DNA from 4 places in the Paenibacillus pseudetheri genome. Region 2 is predicted to be linked to each of the others. Evidence: riboswitches for the same ligand, from Rfam matches in the RefSeq annotation. Region 2 holds a riboswitch; each other region holds the start of a gene.

Region 1 (4,217 bases), on a different contig from region 2:
CATCCCCTCTTCTTTTTTCCAAAGGCCGTCCCCTCCAACTAAAGAAAAATAGAGCAGGGAGGACATTAGGAGGCTATATAAGGCATAAATGATGAACATAATGACGGAAGTGATCTGAGCCTCGAGTCCTTCGCCTGTGGATTCAGGGAGCATATTATAGGTGCTGATCATCATGATTACAAAATAAGCTGAGCTTAGGAATATTCCACGCTTAAAGGAGGTATATTCTCTTCTAAGTATGCTGTAGATGAGTGCCAGAATTCCTAAAGCTAAGGTAGGCAGACCGTAGCCGAATAATGTAAGCTTTTCCGCGAGAGAGGTCTGGTCCTTCACATAGGAGGTATGCCAGGCTGGAGCAGTGAATCCTGCTTTAAAGCTGGATACCTGTTCGCCAGTGAAATTTAAATAATAGTGTAGTAAGGATTCGCCGATCTGAACGGAACGATCTGTATACACAAGCCCATAGTTTCCCGTATTCGATTCAATTTGCAGCTTGGCAGGATTCACATCCCATTCCTGAAGCCAGGGACGGGCAAGATTTTCTTTTTGTGCAAGTGATAAGGTAGTACCCTTGTCCTCTTCTTTTGCACTGGTGGATACATTGCTTGGTAATCCGGCACCCGATCCTTCTGCACCTTGTGTGAAGGCGACAACTGCGCCAGTGTACATATTGAGGTCAATGGAGATCAGTGGCTCTTGTTCCGCTGAAGGACGAAGTGTTACACGGAAAATGTCAAAAGGATATCGTTGATCCAATTTCTTCTTTGTATAGTCCTCCAAAAGCTTCTCGCGGGACATATATCCATAAAAGGAAGAGTCCGTTTCGTACAGTACATTCCACTGATCATTTGGTGCTTTGGTATAGTTTAGCTTTTGTTCTGCGAATGATATCGCTTTGTCGCGGGCTTCCGCCTTGCTGATAACGGTAGTATCTTCCCCGGCAGGGCTATTTAGCACCGAGGGGGCGATCTGAAACATAATAAATAGAATAAGACCGATAATGCCCGAGATGATGAGCCTCTTGGAGAGGGCACGTTGCTGTAAGGGCTGGCCAACGGGATTCATGTAACGCCTCCTTGTAAATTGACAATGTTATGTTCCATTATAGTATTAGTGCCATGATAGTTACAAAAAATCGTACATTCTTTTTATGGGTAATAGAGATATTATAGAATAGGTGACTGAATATATACCATGAATTTAAGGTGATCTTTTCTTCATTTTTCATGAAAATCGATGCAATTGCAGGGAAAACACGGAAAAGTGATGAGAAAAGGCACTCTTAGTGGTACATCCTCTCCAAACCGCATTTTTCATATGAATCACCATTAATAGTGTCTTTGTGATTTTTCGAAATAACATATATAATTTGTATGCAATTGTATATAGCCGAATTTCAGGTGAAAACGGGGGAACCACAAGAAGTAATGAAAAGATGAGTATACGCCATAGGCGGTGTCTTTATTCATCAGGGGTGAATTTCGTTCTAGAACGAATAGGGCAGCCTGCACAGTCCGAATCCGTCAGCTAACCTCGTAGGCTAATTTACTGCAGGAACCAAGGGTAGCATTGGTTTTCCAGTGCTTTTTTTGTTGGAATTCTTTAAATTTAGATAAGAGGGTGAGCGTAGTGGCTTCACAGTTTCGCAGGGTTTCTGAATCAAAGTTCCTGAAGCTCTCTCCGCCTCAGATTATGGTGCTTGGTTTTGCATCGATCATTCTGATTGGAGCCTTGCTGCTTATGCTTCCCATTTCGAGTACCAGCGGGAATGCTGTGAGTTTTATTGATGCGTTGTTTACTGCAACATCGGCCACATGTGTGACAGGACTTGTGGTGCTGGACACCGGGACGACATTCACCATTTTTGGGAAAACCGTAATTATGGTGCTTATCCAGGTGGGCGGCTTAGGGTTTATGACAATGGCGACCTTATTTGCCATGATGATGAAACGTAAAATTTCCTTGCGGGACAGACTGATCCTTCAGGAAGCAATGAACCAAGGCTCTATGGAGGGGATTGTTCGACTGATCCGGAGAGTACTTATTTATTCCTTGGTCATCGAAGGCTGTGCAGCGGTGCTTCTGTCCATACGCTGGGCGTTTGATATGCCACTGGGAAAGGCCGTTTATTTTGGAATATTTCATGCGGTGTCTATGTTTAATAATGCTGGATTTGATATTTTCGGGGATTTCCGGAGTTTAACCGATTATGTATATGACCCGCTTGTGAACATCGTGGTGATGTTTCTGATTGTCTCTGGCGGTATTGGTTTTATTGTCATGTCGGATCTGGTGGAGTTTCGTGTCAAACGTAAATTATCTTTGCATAGCAAAGTTGTACTCTCCACCACTGCAGGGCTTATTCTTATCGGCGCTTTGGTTATTTTTATATTTGAATTTACGAATCAGCGCACACTGGGGAATTTAAATTTCGGCGGCAAAATATTATCGGCATTCTTTCAGTCCGTATCGCCCCGAACCGCTGGCGCCAACACGGTGGATATTGCCGGACTGCGGCAAGCCTCACAGTTCTTTATGGTTATTCTTATGTTTATTGGTGCATCACCGGGCTCAACGGGTGGCGGGGTCAAGACTACGACCTTTACCATTATGATTGGTGCAGTAATCGCGATGCTGCGCGGGCGTGAAGATGTTGTGCTGTTCCGTTATCGATTGGCGCAGGAGCGTATCTATAAAGCGTTGACGTTAACTTTACTGGCTTTACTATTGGTCCTTTCTGTATCAATGCTACTGTCCACAACAGAGGATAGTAATTTCTTAGCAATATTATTTGAGACGACCTCAGCCTTTGCTACGGTGGGACTAAGTATGGGGCTTACACCTGAACTGTCTGTTATCGGCAAGATTCTGATTTGTCTGACGATGTTTGCGGGTCGCCTAGGTCCATTAACATTAGTGTATGCGCTAGGACCAAAACAGGGTAAACCATTGTATAAGCACCCAGAAGGTAAAATAATTATTGGATAGGAGTTAATCCGAAATGAAAGCACAGCAATTTGTAGTAATCGGTTTAGGCCGCTTTGGCTCAAGCCTTGCACTTGAGCTGATGGAAATGGGCTACGAGGTACTCGGCATTGATCACCATGAGGAGCGCGTAGAGGAAATGAGTGATCACCTGACGCATGCGGTAGTGGCTGATGCTACAGATGAGGGGATTATGCGTTCGCTTGGCGTGCGGAACTTCGATTGTGGGATTATAGCGATCGGCGACAATATGGAACGAAGTATTCTGGCGGCGATTTTGTTAAAAGAGATTGGAGTCAAGCAAGTAGTAGCCAAGGCGATCTCGATCCTTCATGGTCGTGCGTTGTCCAGGCTGGGCGTGGACCGGGTTATTTTCCCAGAGCGGGATATGGGCATTCGTGTAGCACATCAGCTCGTGACACCCAATTTGCTGGACTATATTGAGCTGTCCAAGGATTATAAAATCGTCGAGCTAACCGTTCCGTCTTGCATGAACGGGAAAAGCTTGTCAGATTTAAATACAAGAGCGAAATATGGCTGCAGTATTGTTGCCCTGAACCGGGAAAGTGGAATTATAGTGGCTCCGACGGCACATGATCATTTGAGTGAGGGCGACGTTATGGTACTCATTGGTTCTAATGAAAGCATTGATCGATTTGAGGATGAAGTTGTAAACAAAGATTAAATAGTTAAACCCTCCGTCCTTATAGGGCACGGAGGGCTTTTTAAATTTAGGTAGACGAAAGAGGCAGCTATTACTTCTCTCGTTCCGTCAGAAACATCTCTTCTGTAACCTGCACGAGGCTTCGAGCCGCTGTGCTCAGGCTTCCATCGTCACGGTATATTAGACAGGTAGTTCGCTGAGTCTGCTCCAGCTCCTTAATATGCAGAGAGACCAGCCCGCCACCGTTTAACAACTGTGGACGTAGATAAGACTTGGGCAGTAACGCTGCTACATTGACTGTCGGCAGAAGCCGCACGATGGCTTCGAAGGAGTCAATCTCCATACGGACGTCTGGATCAATTCCACAGCGCTGGAACAGATCGTCCGTTAGACGGCGGTACCAGGTGCCTTTGGAGAAGAGGATCATAGGCAGTCGGGAGAGATCATCCATGGTTAGCTTGGTAGATTGATTCAGAGGATGATGCTCAGAAACAACCAGTCGAAGTTGATCCTCAAACAGAGAAATACAGCGCAGTCCAGGTTCTTGAATAGAGGAAGCGATCAGACC
Region 2 (4,217 bases):
TATATTTTGATGAAATTATTTACCAGAGAAGAGAAGGAATACGAAGGTTTTAAAGCGGTTAACGCTGAATCGGCACGTTTACAAATTAGGGAGTCGACGGCTGGGCGTTGGTTCATAATGGTCATGACTACTTTTACAAGTATTGGCCCGATGCTTATTTATTTGTATGGTGGATATTTGTTTATTCAAGGAGAGATAACTATCGGAGCTATTATCGCCTTCGTAACATTACTGGGAAGACTTTATGGTCCGGTTAATCAATTGACTAGTCTGTATATCGATATAAAAAGATCCTTAGCTCTGTTCGAACGTATTTTTGAGTACTTCGATATGGAGCTCCAGATTAACGATCATCCACATGCAGTTGCCATTGAGAATAATGTCATTAAAGACATAAAATTTCAGAATGTTACCTTTTCCTATCAAAATGGAAATCCGACACTGCAAAATATTTCTTTCATTGCAAGCGCCGGAAAGATGACTGCACTAGTCGGTGCTAGCGGATCGGGCAAAACGACGATTACTAACTTAATCTTACGTTTGTATGATATTGATTCTGGGAGCATAACCATCGGAGGTATCGATATCCGTCTGCTGACTTTGCAATCGTTACGCTCTCAAATCGGTCTTGTTACTCAAGAGACTTATCTTTTTAATGGAACCATAAAGGAAAATCTACAGTATGCTAATTACAGTGCTCCGAAAGAAGAGATGATAAATGCTTGTAAAGCAGCTTATATTCATGAGTTCATTATAAATCTCCCTAATGGATATGATACAGTAGTTGGAAATCGTGGAGTTAAATTGTCTGGAGGGGAAAAGCAGAGGATTTCTATAGCTCGGGTTCTGCTGAAGAATCCACCAATTATAATAATGGATGAGGCAACCTCATCTCTTGATGCGGTATCAGAGTACTATATTCGGAAGGCAATGGATTATTTATTGATGAATAAGACAAGTATAGTTATTGCACATCGCCTTTCAACGATTAATAACGCATCCCATATTATCGTTGTAAATGACGGACGGATTGCTGAAGAAGGTGATAAGGAACACCTGTTAGGGAGGGATGGAGTATATAAAGAACTATATGAAAGACAATTCGGGATGAAACGTGATATGCAGGATCACACGCTGGGTTAAGTTTGTCTGAATCCTTTAAAGACTTAGGTTATGCATTTTCGTAGGTACCACCTGGTAATTATGATGTTTATGTGTAACCCCAAGAAGCATTAAATAATGCGATGGCCAAAATAATCGTATAATTTTATTTTTAACTGCATAGGTCATGAAAAGAAACATGTTTTACAAATTCTGAGAGGGGTAAATATTAAATAAGACAAAAAAACAAGCTCTTCCCCAAGAATCAACATCTTGGAAAAGAGCCTATGTACGATTTACTTATTGAACATCATCATTATCTTCTGTCTCAGAAGCAACAGAATGATAAGCATCCGTGCTCATAATCCGTTTAGCACCGATGTAGCGTTTCACGTAGTAGCTATCACTCAGGGAGCTAATCGTTACACCGCGTGAGGAAGATGCATGTGCAAACTTGCCTTCACCGACATAAATACCGACATGGGAGACACCCTTACCACTTGTATTAAAGAATACAAGATCTCCAGATCTTAAATCATCCTGGGAGATAGCAGTACCCATTTGATACTGGGAACCTGATTGGTGTGGTAGGTTGATACCAATTTTATCAAACACATACATTGTAAATCCGGAGCAATCAAATCCATTTGTGGAGATGCCGCCGGATACATACTTAGTTCCGATGGTCTTGTCGATCACTTTATCCATTTTGGAATCTGCGGAAGCGCTTCCTGCTCCGATGGTGAAAATAATGGAAAAGCTAAGTACTGCTGCTGCTAGCTTCTTCTTCAAAAGTTTATACCCCTTCCGGATGCCTACGAGGTTAGCTTAAGGGTTCGGTTGAAGGTCCCCTATGACCCCTCTAAAAATGGAGGTCAATTCACCCAAAGTTGGTTCCCCCGTTTTCCTAATAGTTAGGAAACTCGGCTGATACTGTTGATTAGGATAGCTTGTAATCAATACATGACAAAACCTTTGTAAATAACAACTTAATGATTACAAAAATGTTACTAAAATCTTACTGCAGTTATTGTAACAAACAGAGTGCCGCTTGGCAATCGTTTTTAACATAATCATGCAAAAAAATTCGTTTTTTTAAAGACAAAATGCATATGTAAGCGATAATATTAAACTAATTTTTGTATTTATTGAAATTTTTATCAAATAAAAGTGTTTAAAGTCCGTTCTAGTGGTGTAAAGAATATAGTAAGGCAAGAGAAAACCTGGATTCGATTAAGTCAATAATCAAACCCAGGTCTATATAATGTAATTGTGAGGTTATAGTTGTGGGGAAGTATTAATCGTAGGCTACAGCTTGATATGAGGAAGTACTCATTACTCTTTTAGCACCAACGTAGCGATTGGCCCAGTAGGACTGGCTAAGTGAAGTGATGGTCACGCCATATGAAGATGATGATTGTGCGAATTTTCCGTTTCCAACATAAATGCCGACATGGGATACGCCGTTGCCCAATGTGTTAAAGAAAACCAGGTCACCTGAACGCAATTTGCTTTTGGCAACAGGAGTTCCGACATTATATTGAGCTTTTGAAGTACGGGGCAAAGAAAGACCCACCTTCTTGTATACATACGTAGTGAATCCAGAACAGTCAAACCCGGCAGTGCTAGTGCCTCCGGTTTTATAGGCAACTCCAACAGTCTTTGAAATAACACTGTCCATCTTAGAGTCTGCAAAGGCACTTCCTCCACCAATAGAGAACGCCATCACAAGTCCTAGCGCCGCAGCGACGCATGCTTTTCTTAAGTTCTTCAAAAAATTTGTACCCCTTCCAATGCCTGTGAGGTTAGCTTAAGGATTCGGTAGAAGGTTCCCCTATGATCACTGCAAAGCGAGATCAATTCACCCAAAATATGGTTCCCCCACTTCCCGGTGCAAGGAATTCGGCGTTTTATGCACCAGACAGTGACTTATCGACAAGACTACGACAAATACATGAAGTTATGTAGAAATCGTTTCAAATGATTACAAACTTGTTACCAATGGAACAGGATTTATTGTAACAAAGTCTTTACGATTTTGCAAATCCTCATAATTTGTCTATAACGCGAAAGAGTCCCAGCTCCTGATTCAGGAACCGGGACTCTTATATTATGTTCTGTAATGCTTCAAATTATTGTGGAAATGCTTTACTGCGCCATAGATGATATTGAGCTGAAATTCCCCACATTTTGAAGAGTGTTGAGGGCAGTGATGAAAGTTGACGAATAAGAAGTGCTGGTAGGCCAGGACAGTAGATACCCGTTACTCCGCACACTAGCAAAAGGACCAGGCCTGCTGCACCAAGTATGATTGAAATGCCTATTGCTGGAATCAGCGACTTCAAGCAAATGAATAAGGAGGAGAACATCCCCGTGCCGCTGGTATAACCAAACTGCATATATAGAAGGAACAGGCGCACGATAAAGATGTATATAAGCCATGCCAATACGTATGGAACTAGATGAAGTAACAAAGAGTAGTTCAGAAAGGAGGATAAGAATAGCCCGTACATTTTTGGAGCAAGCCAGTATAACGGAAGTAGACCCAGCACCCATTCGATTAGACTGAAGATAAACACTGGAAAGCCATAAAGCTTCATACCGGGAAAAAAGAACAGGCCACGCTCTCCTTTTCGCTCCTGATGGAGTTCATGCAGTAATCCTGCTCTTATGAAGGGGGAGAGTAGCAGTCGTAAGACAACAAGCCCTAGGAACATCCATAACCAAGTACGTATCGTAGGATCTGTGTCCAAGCTGAACTGGCCTTCGACATAATAGAGTAGTCTGCCCATACCGCTGCCTCCAGCGTCTTTATCTGGATAGCGCAGTAGAATTGGAACGATAGCAGACCGGATGAAGCCGTACATAAAGTAGCCCCAGAGCAGTCGGTAGATGAAGAGCAGAATCAGAATATAAAATTGCTCCTTCATGCTTTGCCAGCCGCGGGTTATCGATGTTCTCACAATCATTCACCTCACCAGACAAGAGTTCCGAGCACGGTTTCAACTAGTTTAGTTACACTTAATGTCCAGCGGGAGAGCGTTTTAGGCTCTATTTCCGCCAGTCTGAAGTTATTAAGATGTTTGTTTTCTAAAAGAACGGTATGCTCAGGATCA
Region 3 (4,217 bases), on a different contig from region 2:
CAAATCCGGTAACATCTGTACAAGCATGTACATCATAGGGCTCCATGATTTCAGCCGCTTTTTTATTCAGTGTAGACATGACTGTCGTAAGGCGCACAGTTTCTTCAGGGGATAGCTGATCCTTTTTAATGGATGTTGTTAAGATACCTACACCGATAGGCTTCGTTAGAATCAGTTTGTCTCCTACCTGCGCACCTGCATTCGTTCTTACTTTGTCCGGATGCACAAGGCCTGTAACAGCCAATCCAAATTTAGGCTCTTTATCGTCGATGGAATGTCCGCCCACAAGCGTTGCTCCTGCTTCCTGCACTTTATCTGCTGCACCGCGCAAAATGTCACCGAGAATGCTTTTGTCCAGAACAGAAATAGGGAAGGCCACAATATTAAGCACCGTAAGCGGCTTACCGCCCATAGCATAAATATCACTTAACGCATTAGCTGCTGCAATTTGCCCAAAGGAATAAGGGTCGTCCACGATCGGCGTGAAAAAATCAACAGTCTGCACTAACGCTAGATCATCACTTAATCGATATACCCCAGCGTCATCACTAGTATCCAGACCTACAAGTAGATCCGGGTTAGGAACGGTTGGTGGCAGACTGCGAATAACCTGCATGAGATCAGCGGGACCGATTTTGCAGCCGCAGCCCCCTTTTGAAGATAATGAGGTCAATTTTATAGTTTCGGCTTGAGACATCATGACTCAGCTCCTTTAGATAGTTAATGTCGAATACCTTTAATCTTACATCAGTAGACAGTATTGCACAAAATACAAATATACAAAAGAACGCCCCGTAGCCAGTTCATACTCCCCGGCTATGAGACGCCCCTCACTTAAACCCTACCCGTCCATATAAGAATATGCAAGCTCCAATGCTTCCTCCACTAAAATTAACTAATCTGCTGAGCCTCCTGCTGTTTCTCCAAAAACCGCTGAAGTATAGCATTAAATTTCTCCGGCTGACACAGATTACTAGGATCTAATGCGTTAGGAATAATCACTAACTGAGCATGTGGCAGTTGAGACACCATTTCCTTCATACAGTTAACTCCAAATTCACTAAAGTCACCGACAATACATAACGCCGGACGCTTAAAAGACTTTAAGCATCTAGTGTAATCCACATGGCTCGTAGCCAGCCTTTGCCGGTACAATTCCCGTGGACGTTTATCGAGAAGTCCTCTTCTAATCTCGTTATAAGCCAGGTTCCAGCGTTCCCTATACATCATACGAATCGAAGGCAATACAAGCTCACTTGGGGCGTAATACATTAACCAACTACAATATGCAGCCAGAAGCTGGATTTTACCGATTATCGTTGACGCCTGACTTCTACAAAAGCTATCCGCGACAACAATCGCTTTTACTCGTTCAGGATATTGTTTCGCAATATGTTGAACGACGAGCCCGCCATAGGCACTCCCAACAAAAACAGCCTCACAAATGCCCAGATCATTCAATAACATAATTATATCTAGGCATTGAGTTTCAATAATTTCGTTTGGAGCCTGCAGCAATTCACCTGATTTGCCATTCCCCCGTAAATCGCACAGAATCACTTTATATTTATCAGAAAAATATTCCAATTGCGGCTTGAACATACTATGTGTTAATCCATGTCCATGGATAAACACAACCGGAGTCCCTGTTCCATTGATTTCGTAATAGAGCGAAGTTCCATTCAGTTTAGCAATAGGCAAAGTTAACACCTCTTTCATAGATAGGTTCTACATCTATATGTGCTTATGAACGCAGCAAAAAACCACAGAGGGATTCTCTGTGGCTATTCATCATCAAATACGCCATTCATCCTCTCTCCATACGCTTACGAGGTTAGCTGTCGGATTCGGGCAGTGAGAGTTGCCCTACCTGCATGGATGCATTACTATGCACCTGGAACAGGATTCACCCCATAACTAGTACCGATTGTTACACTGGTTCCCAGTTGTTGGTTCCCCCGCTTTCCTTAACGGAAATTAAGCGGACTTCTTATGTAATTGTCAGTTATGTGATGAATCATACTCCGTGTAAGGTTTCTTGTAAAGTTGAGCCGTGGGCAAAATAATGTTGAAAGCCATGCTTTTCATTTCATATTGAGCATACACTTCGTTTTCTCTTTCTTTTGCTCTTGTTTACTCGGTTTATTAAGAAGAAACGGTTATCGTCCTTTACAGACGATAACCGTTCTCGTAAAAATATAAGGATATTCATAGTTGCGCAGCATATAAATCTTATATTTCAAGAAAACCGAGTGGCCTTCAGAGATCAATCCCTGAACGAGTCGGCTTCTATATTCAATCATATGGCTTTAACAGATCGGCGTTTTTCAATGCAAGCTCCCAGCTTGGAAAAAAGAACAGCGCACTTCTCATAAGATCAGGATCGCTTTGCTTCACTTGTTTTTGCCTTCGACTTTGATTTCGACGGATTATACCAGCTGATAAATCGGTTGTTCTGCAATGAAACAGGTAGAAATCATCGGGTATTTCTCTGCCAGAACTTCAGCCAAATATTTCATCCCCGGGGCTTCACTCTCCGCATGACCTAACATGATCAGCGCATTCGATCTACCTTGATGCACTGCATCCCTCACATATTCCGGGGTTTCCCACTCCGGTCCCTCGCCAGCAATAATCAAATCAAGATGGTGCTGATTAAAAAGAGGAATAGCCATCGTCCCACCTCCTCTGTAACCTACTAATATCCCCACATGTCTGCATGTCTGGGATAGGTCCCCAGCAACACGTACATAGGAGATGCTTAGCTTTCTTTTGATATACTCGGCAGCTTCACTTACTGTCATGGCAGGAATCGTTAGGATTGAAGCAGTTGCTTGCTGCTCATCCACATAGGCTGACCACCCAAGTTCTCGCAGCAAACCCACCATGATCCCATCCGGTTGATGCCGATGCCAATAATCATGATAACGAAAAATAGCCAGTTCAGAACGCTCGATTAAACTCCGTTTCGCGAGATAAACAGGGTCACCCTCTAACCACTCGCTTGTCTCATGATGACTGTAAAACACACCTTCATGTGTGATCAACAAATTGGCGTTCATAGCAACCGCTCGTTCCACAACATATTGCGTAGCAGAGAATGCCGTAATCATCCCTGTAATCACCGTTTCTGGATTCCCCGGCTTAAGAGTATCCACAGTCTCATCTATCTGTTCCATAGTTCCCATTAAATCTTCCAGAATCGTTCTAATTGTCACGCTCACTTTAATCCTCCCTTTGAGATCTATTCTATTAATCTATCAACGTAAAAATAACCCGCCCTTAATCGATATAAGGACGGGTTTAGTTCACTTTCAAGCGAACAATACGCTCTATGATTTCGTGGCAGAGCCGATAATCCGGTGGAAAGCTGGCTTCGGCTTATGCCCTTCATCGAATAGGAACGGCCAGTTCTTCCGACCACGAACAGGGAAATCATCCAGCCAGGTATAGTCATCTGCGGCTCCCCAGAACGTGACTGAACTAATGACGTCGCGGTATTCTCTCAGCAGTGTGAACATCGCTTCGTATCTATCTGCCTGCAGCTCGAGGAGATCAGTAGGCGCTACCTTTAAATCCATTCGTCTGTCATCGAAACGGAACATGGATACATCCAGCTCAGTCAATTGGAGCTGAAGTCCTAAGGATGCATATTTTTCGATCGCTGACGAATATCATCCAGACTAGGATCGTATAAATTCCAGTGTGCTTGCAATCCGACGCCATGGATTGGCACGCCTTGTTCCAATAGCGACTTCACCAGTTTATAGATTTTGTCACGCTTTAATGGATGGGATTCGTTATAGTCATTGTAGAACAACAATGCCTTTGGATCGGCTTCATGCGCAAATTCAAACGCTTTGGTGATAAAGTCTGGGCCCACAATGTCGAGCCACTTCGACTGGCGAAGAAGTTCTTCTCCCTCATCAGCGATTACCTCGTTTACAACATCCCAAGCATAAATTTCTCCCTTATAGCGTCCTACAACGGTCTGAATATGTGATTTAACTCGTGTAAGCAGAATCTCTTTGCTTACAGGTCCTCCGTCCTTATCCTCAAACAGCCAGTCCGTAGTCTGATTGTGCCAGATTAGGGTATGTCCGCGCATCGCCATATGATGTTCCCGTGCGAAGGCAACCAGCTGGTCTGACACCCCAAAGTTATAAATATCCTCAAGTGGATGGAGACTTTCAAACTTCATCTCATTCTCAGCGGTA
Region 4 (4,217 bases), on a different contig from region 2:
AACTAACAAAGCTAGGGGAATGAACACACGAATATGTGCTTTGACGAAATCCTCGAAGAAGTTCCCGACTGATTTCCGTCCCGTGATTCCTCTGACAAAGGCAACCGCAACAGAAAATCCGCTCGCTGCAGATGTGAACATCATCATCGTGATGACAGCCATTTGTGAAAAATACGAAAGCCCCGTCTCCCCGCTATAATGCTGCAGGTTCGTATTGGTCATAAAGCTGATCACTGTATTGAATGAAAGCGTCTGTTCCATATCCGTAATTCCATTTGGGTTTAACGGCAATCCCCGCTGCAATCTAAGAACAATATAACTGAAAGTAACCAATACGATATTTGTTAACACAAAGCTGAGCGCATACTTCTTCCATGACATTCCGTCACGTTTTTTCAGGCCGATCAGCTTATAAATTCCTTTTTCCATGCCTCCAAACCATCGATCCGTACGGTTCGGTTCATTAGAAAATACATGATATAAATACGTGCCCATCGGCTTAACCAGCAAGATAAGAATTACGATTACAGCAACTATTTGCAAAATGCCCATGAATGCCCCTCCTTAAAATTTCTCCGGATGAATCAATGCGTAAACTAGATATAGAAACAGCAGTAGGGTAACAGCGATTACTAGAATCACAGCTTATCCCTCCCTGTATCCTCAACTACACCTGCGCACCAGCGCATAAATCCATAAAACAACCCGTAAATTACAGCTAATGAAGCCACCATATACAGATCCATCATATCTCCCGCACTCCTTCTTTTATCCTTGTTGAGGTGATTTATCTACTAGAAAATCCGCATCACCACTGTGGGAATAGATTACATAACTCGCGCCAAGTCTTTTATAGACCAATCTAGGATTTATTGAGCTTGTGATTACAAAAATCGGCTGTGTCGTCCAGGTGCGGCACATTTGAATGTAGCGGCAGCATAACGTAAAGCTGCTCTCGAATAGATATACCCTGCCTACCGGGAACGGTGGGCGAAACCAAGTGTTCTGATGGCGGGTATCTACTAGAATGACCTGCTCAACACCCATCTCCTCGAGTAAGGTTTTCTCAGCCACATTGTTGGTCAATCCCGCCATCTTAATACCTCTGAATTTCAGTAGTTTAATGAAATGTTCTCCTGCCTTCGTTGGCGCACATACAAGCACATATTCATTCTGATCCGTCATCTCTTATTCTCCTCAAATGCTTTACTTGTAAGATCAGAAAGTGTTCACCCTGATCATTTAAGAAAAGCTACCGCTAATGATGAATTTAACGACCTCTCCGTGAGGGTCTCCATATATGCTTTGCTAATAAAAAGCACAGCAAAAAGCCACAAAGGATCTCCTCTGTGGCTCGCTAGCGGTCACATTGCACTCATCCTCTCTCCATACGCTTACGAGGTTAGCTGTCGGATTCGGGCGGTGAGAGTCGCCCTACCTGTGTGGATGCGAGCTCACTCGCACCCTCTACAGGATTCACCCCATAACCGGCTTCCGACTCTCACATCGTCTGCCGATTGTTGGTTCCCCCGCTTTCCTTATCGGAAATTAAGCGGATCAAATATTCGATTGTTGTTGAAACAGGAGTAATCATACCCTTATGCAGGAAGTATTGTAAAACCTGATTGATGCCAAAATAATGCAAATTAAAAACTATTTTCGCATCGGATAGCGCTTACTTGATATCCAATCTCTCTATATCTCCTGTTTACTCGAATTTGATTCAATTAGCGAAAAGCGGTCATTCTATGTGATTTTATTCACCACATTTGGAGAGATCTCCAAAAATCGCCTTTATAGGTAAGAAAATGAGAAACTGAGATTAAGCGAGGAAGAGGCTCGATAACTCGCAATAAATACCTATTTAGTTCCCTTTTTCGTCGTAGTCGGCAGGATATGGTTTAAATTGCGCTCAAAAGAACACTTTCTGTTTTTACAGAAACACCTTGAAAAGAGTATGATTCGGGTTGAATCTATTTCACGAAATACATTCAACGCTGAGTTCCTGCATTTGCAGGGAACGGGGGAACCATCAGGCCACATGGCCTACTTGGGGTGAATCCGAAGGAGACTGTTCAAGTCTCACATAGGTAGGGCGACTCTCACCGTCCGAATCCGACAGCTAACCTCGTAAGCGTAAAGAGAGAGACCCTTGATCCGCCACGCTTTGGTACAGGTGTGTATACCTGTATTCCAAAACCGCAGCAGAGGTCCTCCTCTTGCTGCGGTTTTTGCGTTACCTGAATCTATAGGGTGATAGCATGCTGGACGGGGTGAAAGGAATGAAGCACTATTATTGGGGAGCTCAGCAAGGGCTGCTTGAGCCGATAAGTCTAAATTATGTTTGCTTTGGAGCGTTATGGTTCGAAGAGGATCATCACAGAACGATTGTCGGCTACGCATTTGGTCAGAACCAGATTGAATCACTGCGCCATTTCGGCAGCCCATCTACCTGTGAACACTGTATGGACCGAAGAATAATATACGAAATATATAAAAATATCCGAGAAAAGCAGCAGTTGCAGGATTGGTCTGCACACCAACGTTTTCCGTGGCTCACCGCTTTTAAGGAACCTTGGAAAGATGTTGCTGTCGGTTGGTACGTGATGAGATCCCGCAACACCTTTCCCTTACATTTATCCGTTATACGCAAACAGAAATTCCGACTATGGCTGGAGCATGCCGCAGTCTGTGAGAATGAAGCTGAAATGCTCGCCTGTATAGAGAAGGCTAACGTCATTCACCATGTAGACCTTAAGCTTTTGGAAACCTAAGGAGGAGAACCCTGTCATGGACCAGCGAAGACTATCTCGCATAGAAGTATTCGTCTTTGATTCACCTGAGCCTATTCACTATGGAATGGAGGCTGATCAAGGCAGCCGTTATGGCATCCTGAAACTTACCTGTAGAGGAGGCAGCAGCTGGGGGGCATGTCTTATCTCTGCCAATACCAAAACTTTCGACCTTATTAAATGGAGTTCTTTTCTCAGAATGATTTACCATTGCCGGCTTGAGGAAGCAATAGATAAAGTGCGTACCCATGGTTCAGAATGGGATCAGACTCAGTTTGAGCTAGTGCAAGGTGCTTTACAGGATTTAAAAGCCAAGCTGCAGGGTAAATCCTTAGCAGGTCATATTGAGCAAGGTCGCCTGTACAGAGCTGTCGCCGGTGGGAGAGATTCCAGGGGAGGGCGGCTATATTATAAACCATCCAGTGTTGCACTTCAAAAACATAGCTATCCGGAACCTGATACTGCCGAGCTTATCAACAAATCCATTTCTTACTTTTCAATATTATAGGTTTATCCCATAACTCATTCTGAAAGGATCGTGTTTATCATGCCTGACCCCTTACCTGCCGGATCACCCCGAAGAACTATATTTGCAGAGTGTGTTCAAAAGTATACGAATGATATCTATAAGCTCAGTTCCATGTTGTTACAACAATCAACAGAAGCCGAGAAGGTAACTATCCGCACTTTTAAAGAGCTTCATAAAATATTCCGTCAAAAAAGCTTCGACAGCCAGCTATTCTCTATAGAAGCTTACCGCTCTTGTATCCGACAATGCGCCGATTATTACGCACGCCGGTCTCTCCTGTCTGCCAAGGCATTGCCTTGGGAGGAGCAGCTTGTAAAAACGATGTGGTATGGCCTAAAGCTATCTTTACCTCAAATAAGCATCATCCTGCAAAAGAGTGTTCCTGTGCTAAAAGCGCAGCTTAGGCATGTGCGGGAGCAACTGACAGCTCAAGAGGATTTGCTGCCTAGTGGTAATCTATCCGTTGTATAATCTCCTAAAGGAAAAAGCCAGTTTGCTGCTATAATGTCGTAATCATCGCCGCTGTGATCTCCTTTTAGCTCCATGCGATTTGACCTAGCGCAACCGAAGTACTTTCTGCACTCGGGCAAATGAGTTACTGCAAAGTCATCCTCTCTCCTACAACCAGAACTGAAATCACTACTAAATTGATACCCACGCCGAAGAAAACGGCCATCATCAGCAGCAGCTTGGCAAGCGGCAAATAGATTCCGTCCAACCTCATTGATAGAAGGCAGCTCCGAGCATAGCATCCATGGCGTGCTGCAGAGGGCTTCAATCTTATTATAAGGTAAGTTTATACAACAGGATGAGAATGGCCCTCCTATCCATAACCGAACGGATGCTTCTTGTACTCTAAGGGGCTTGAGCCGACTCTATTTTTGAACACACGACTA

What was found. A riboswitch is a leader RNA that binds a small molecule or an ion and turns the genes downstream of it on or off. The one in region 2 is predicted to bind cyclic di-AMP.
Region 1: linked by a shared signal. The riboswitch ahead of L1028_RS26930 (TrkH family potassium uptake protein) and the one ahead of L1028_RS26340 (C40 family peptidase) in region 2 are both predicted to bind cyclic di-AMP.
Region 3: linked by a shared signal. The riboswitch ahead of L1028_RS28150 (alpha/beta fold hydrolase) and the one ahead of L1028_RS26340 (C40 family peptidase) in region 2 are both predicted to bind cyclic di-AMP.
Region 4: linked by a shared signal. The riboswitch ahead of L1028_RS12825 (hypothetical protein) and the one ahead of L1028_RS26340 (C40 family peptidase) in region 2 are both predicted to bind cyclic di-AMP.

The regions. Positions count from the first base shown of each region.
Region 1 is NZ_CAKMAB010000046.1:36,259-40,475, reverse strand. Features, by position in the region: gene L1028_RS26935 (CPBP family intramembrane glutamic endopeptidase) at 1-1,065, opposite strand, end outside; cyclic di-AMP (ydaO/yuaA leader) riboswitch at 1,378-1,558, shown strand; gene L1028_RS26930 (TrkH family potassium uptake protein) at 1,693-2,988, shown strand; gene L1028_RS26925 (potassium channel family protein) at 3,002-3,670, shown strand; gene L1028_RS26920 (LysR family transcriptional regulator) at 3,741-4,217, opposite strand, start outside.
Region 2 is NZ_CAKMAB010000044.1:24,248-28,464, reverse strand. Features, by position in the region: gene L1028_RS26345 (ABC transporter ATP-binding protein) at 1-1,143, shown strand, start outside; gene L1028_RS26340 (C40 family peptidase) at 1,402-1,893, opposite strand; cyclic di-AMP (ydaO/yuaA leader) riboswitch at 1,899-2,040, opposite strand; gene L1028_RS26335 (C40 family peptidase) at 2,399-2,827, opposite strand; cyclic di-AMP (ydaO/yuaA leader) riboswitch at 2,881-3,019, opposite strand; gene L1028_RS26330 (hypothetical protein) at 3,234-4,064, opposite strand; gene L1028_RS26325 (M1 family metallopeptidase) at 4,076-4,217, opposite strand, start outside.
Region 3 is NZ_CAKMAB010000054.1:6,730-10,946, reverse strand. Features, by position in the region: gene selD (selenide, water dikinase SelD) at 1-697, opposite strand, end outside; gene L1028_RS28150 (alpha/beta fold hydrolase) at 892-1,701, opposite strand; cyclic di-AMP (ydaO/yuaA leader) riboswitch at 1,808-1,994, opposite strand; gene L1028_RS28145 (hypothetical protein) at 2,160-2,303, opposite strand; gene L1028_RS28140 (Nif3-like dinuclear metal center hexameric protein) at 2,430-3,224, opposite strand; partial or broken gene L1028_RS28135 (endo-1,4-beta-xylanase) at 3,333-4,217, opposite strand, start outside.
Region 4 is NZ_CAKMAB010000011.1:133,284-137,500, forward strand. Features, by position in the region: gene kdpA (potassium-transporting ATPase subunit KdpA) at 1-552, opposite strand, end outside; gene kdpF (K(+)-transporting ATPase subunit F) at 565-642, opposite strand; gene L1028_RS12820 (hypothetical protein) at 769-1,185, opposite strand; cyclic di-AMP (ydaO/yuaA leader) riboswitch at 1,376-1,565, opposite strand; cyclic di-AMP (ydaO/yuaA leader) riboswitch at 1,986-2,151, shown strand; gene L1028_RS12825 (hypothetical protein) at 2,262-2,774, shown strand; gene L1028_RS12830 (hypothetical protein) at 2,791-3,300, shown strand; gene L1028_RS12835 (hypothetical protein) at 3,340-3,792, shown strand; gene L1028_RS31290 (hypothetical protein) at 3,917-4,045, opposite strand; gene L1028_RS12840 (response regulator transcription factor) at 4,145-4,217, opposite strand, start outside.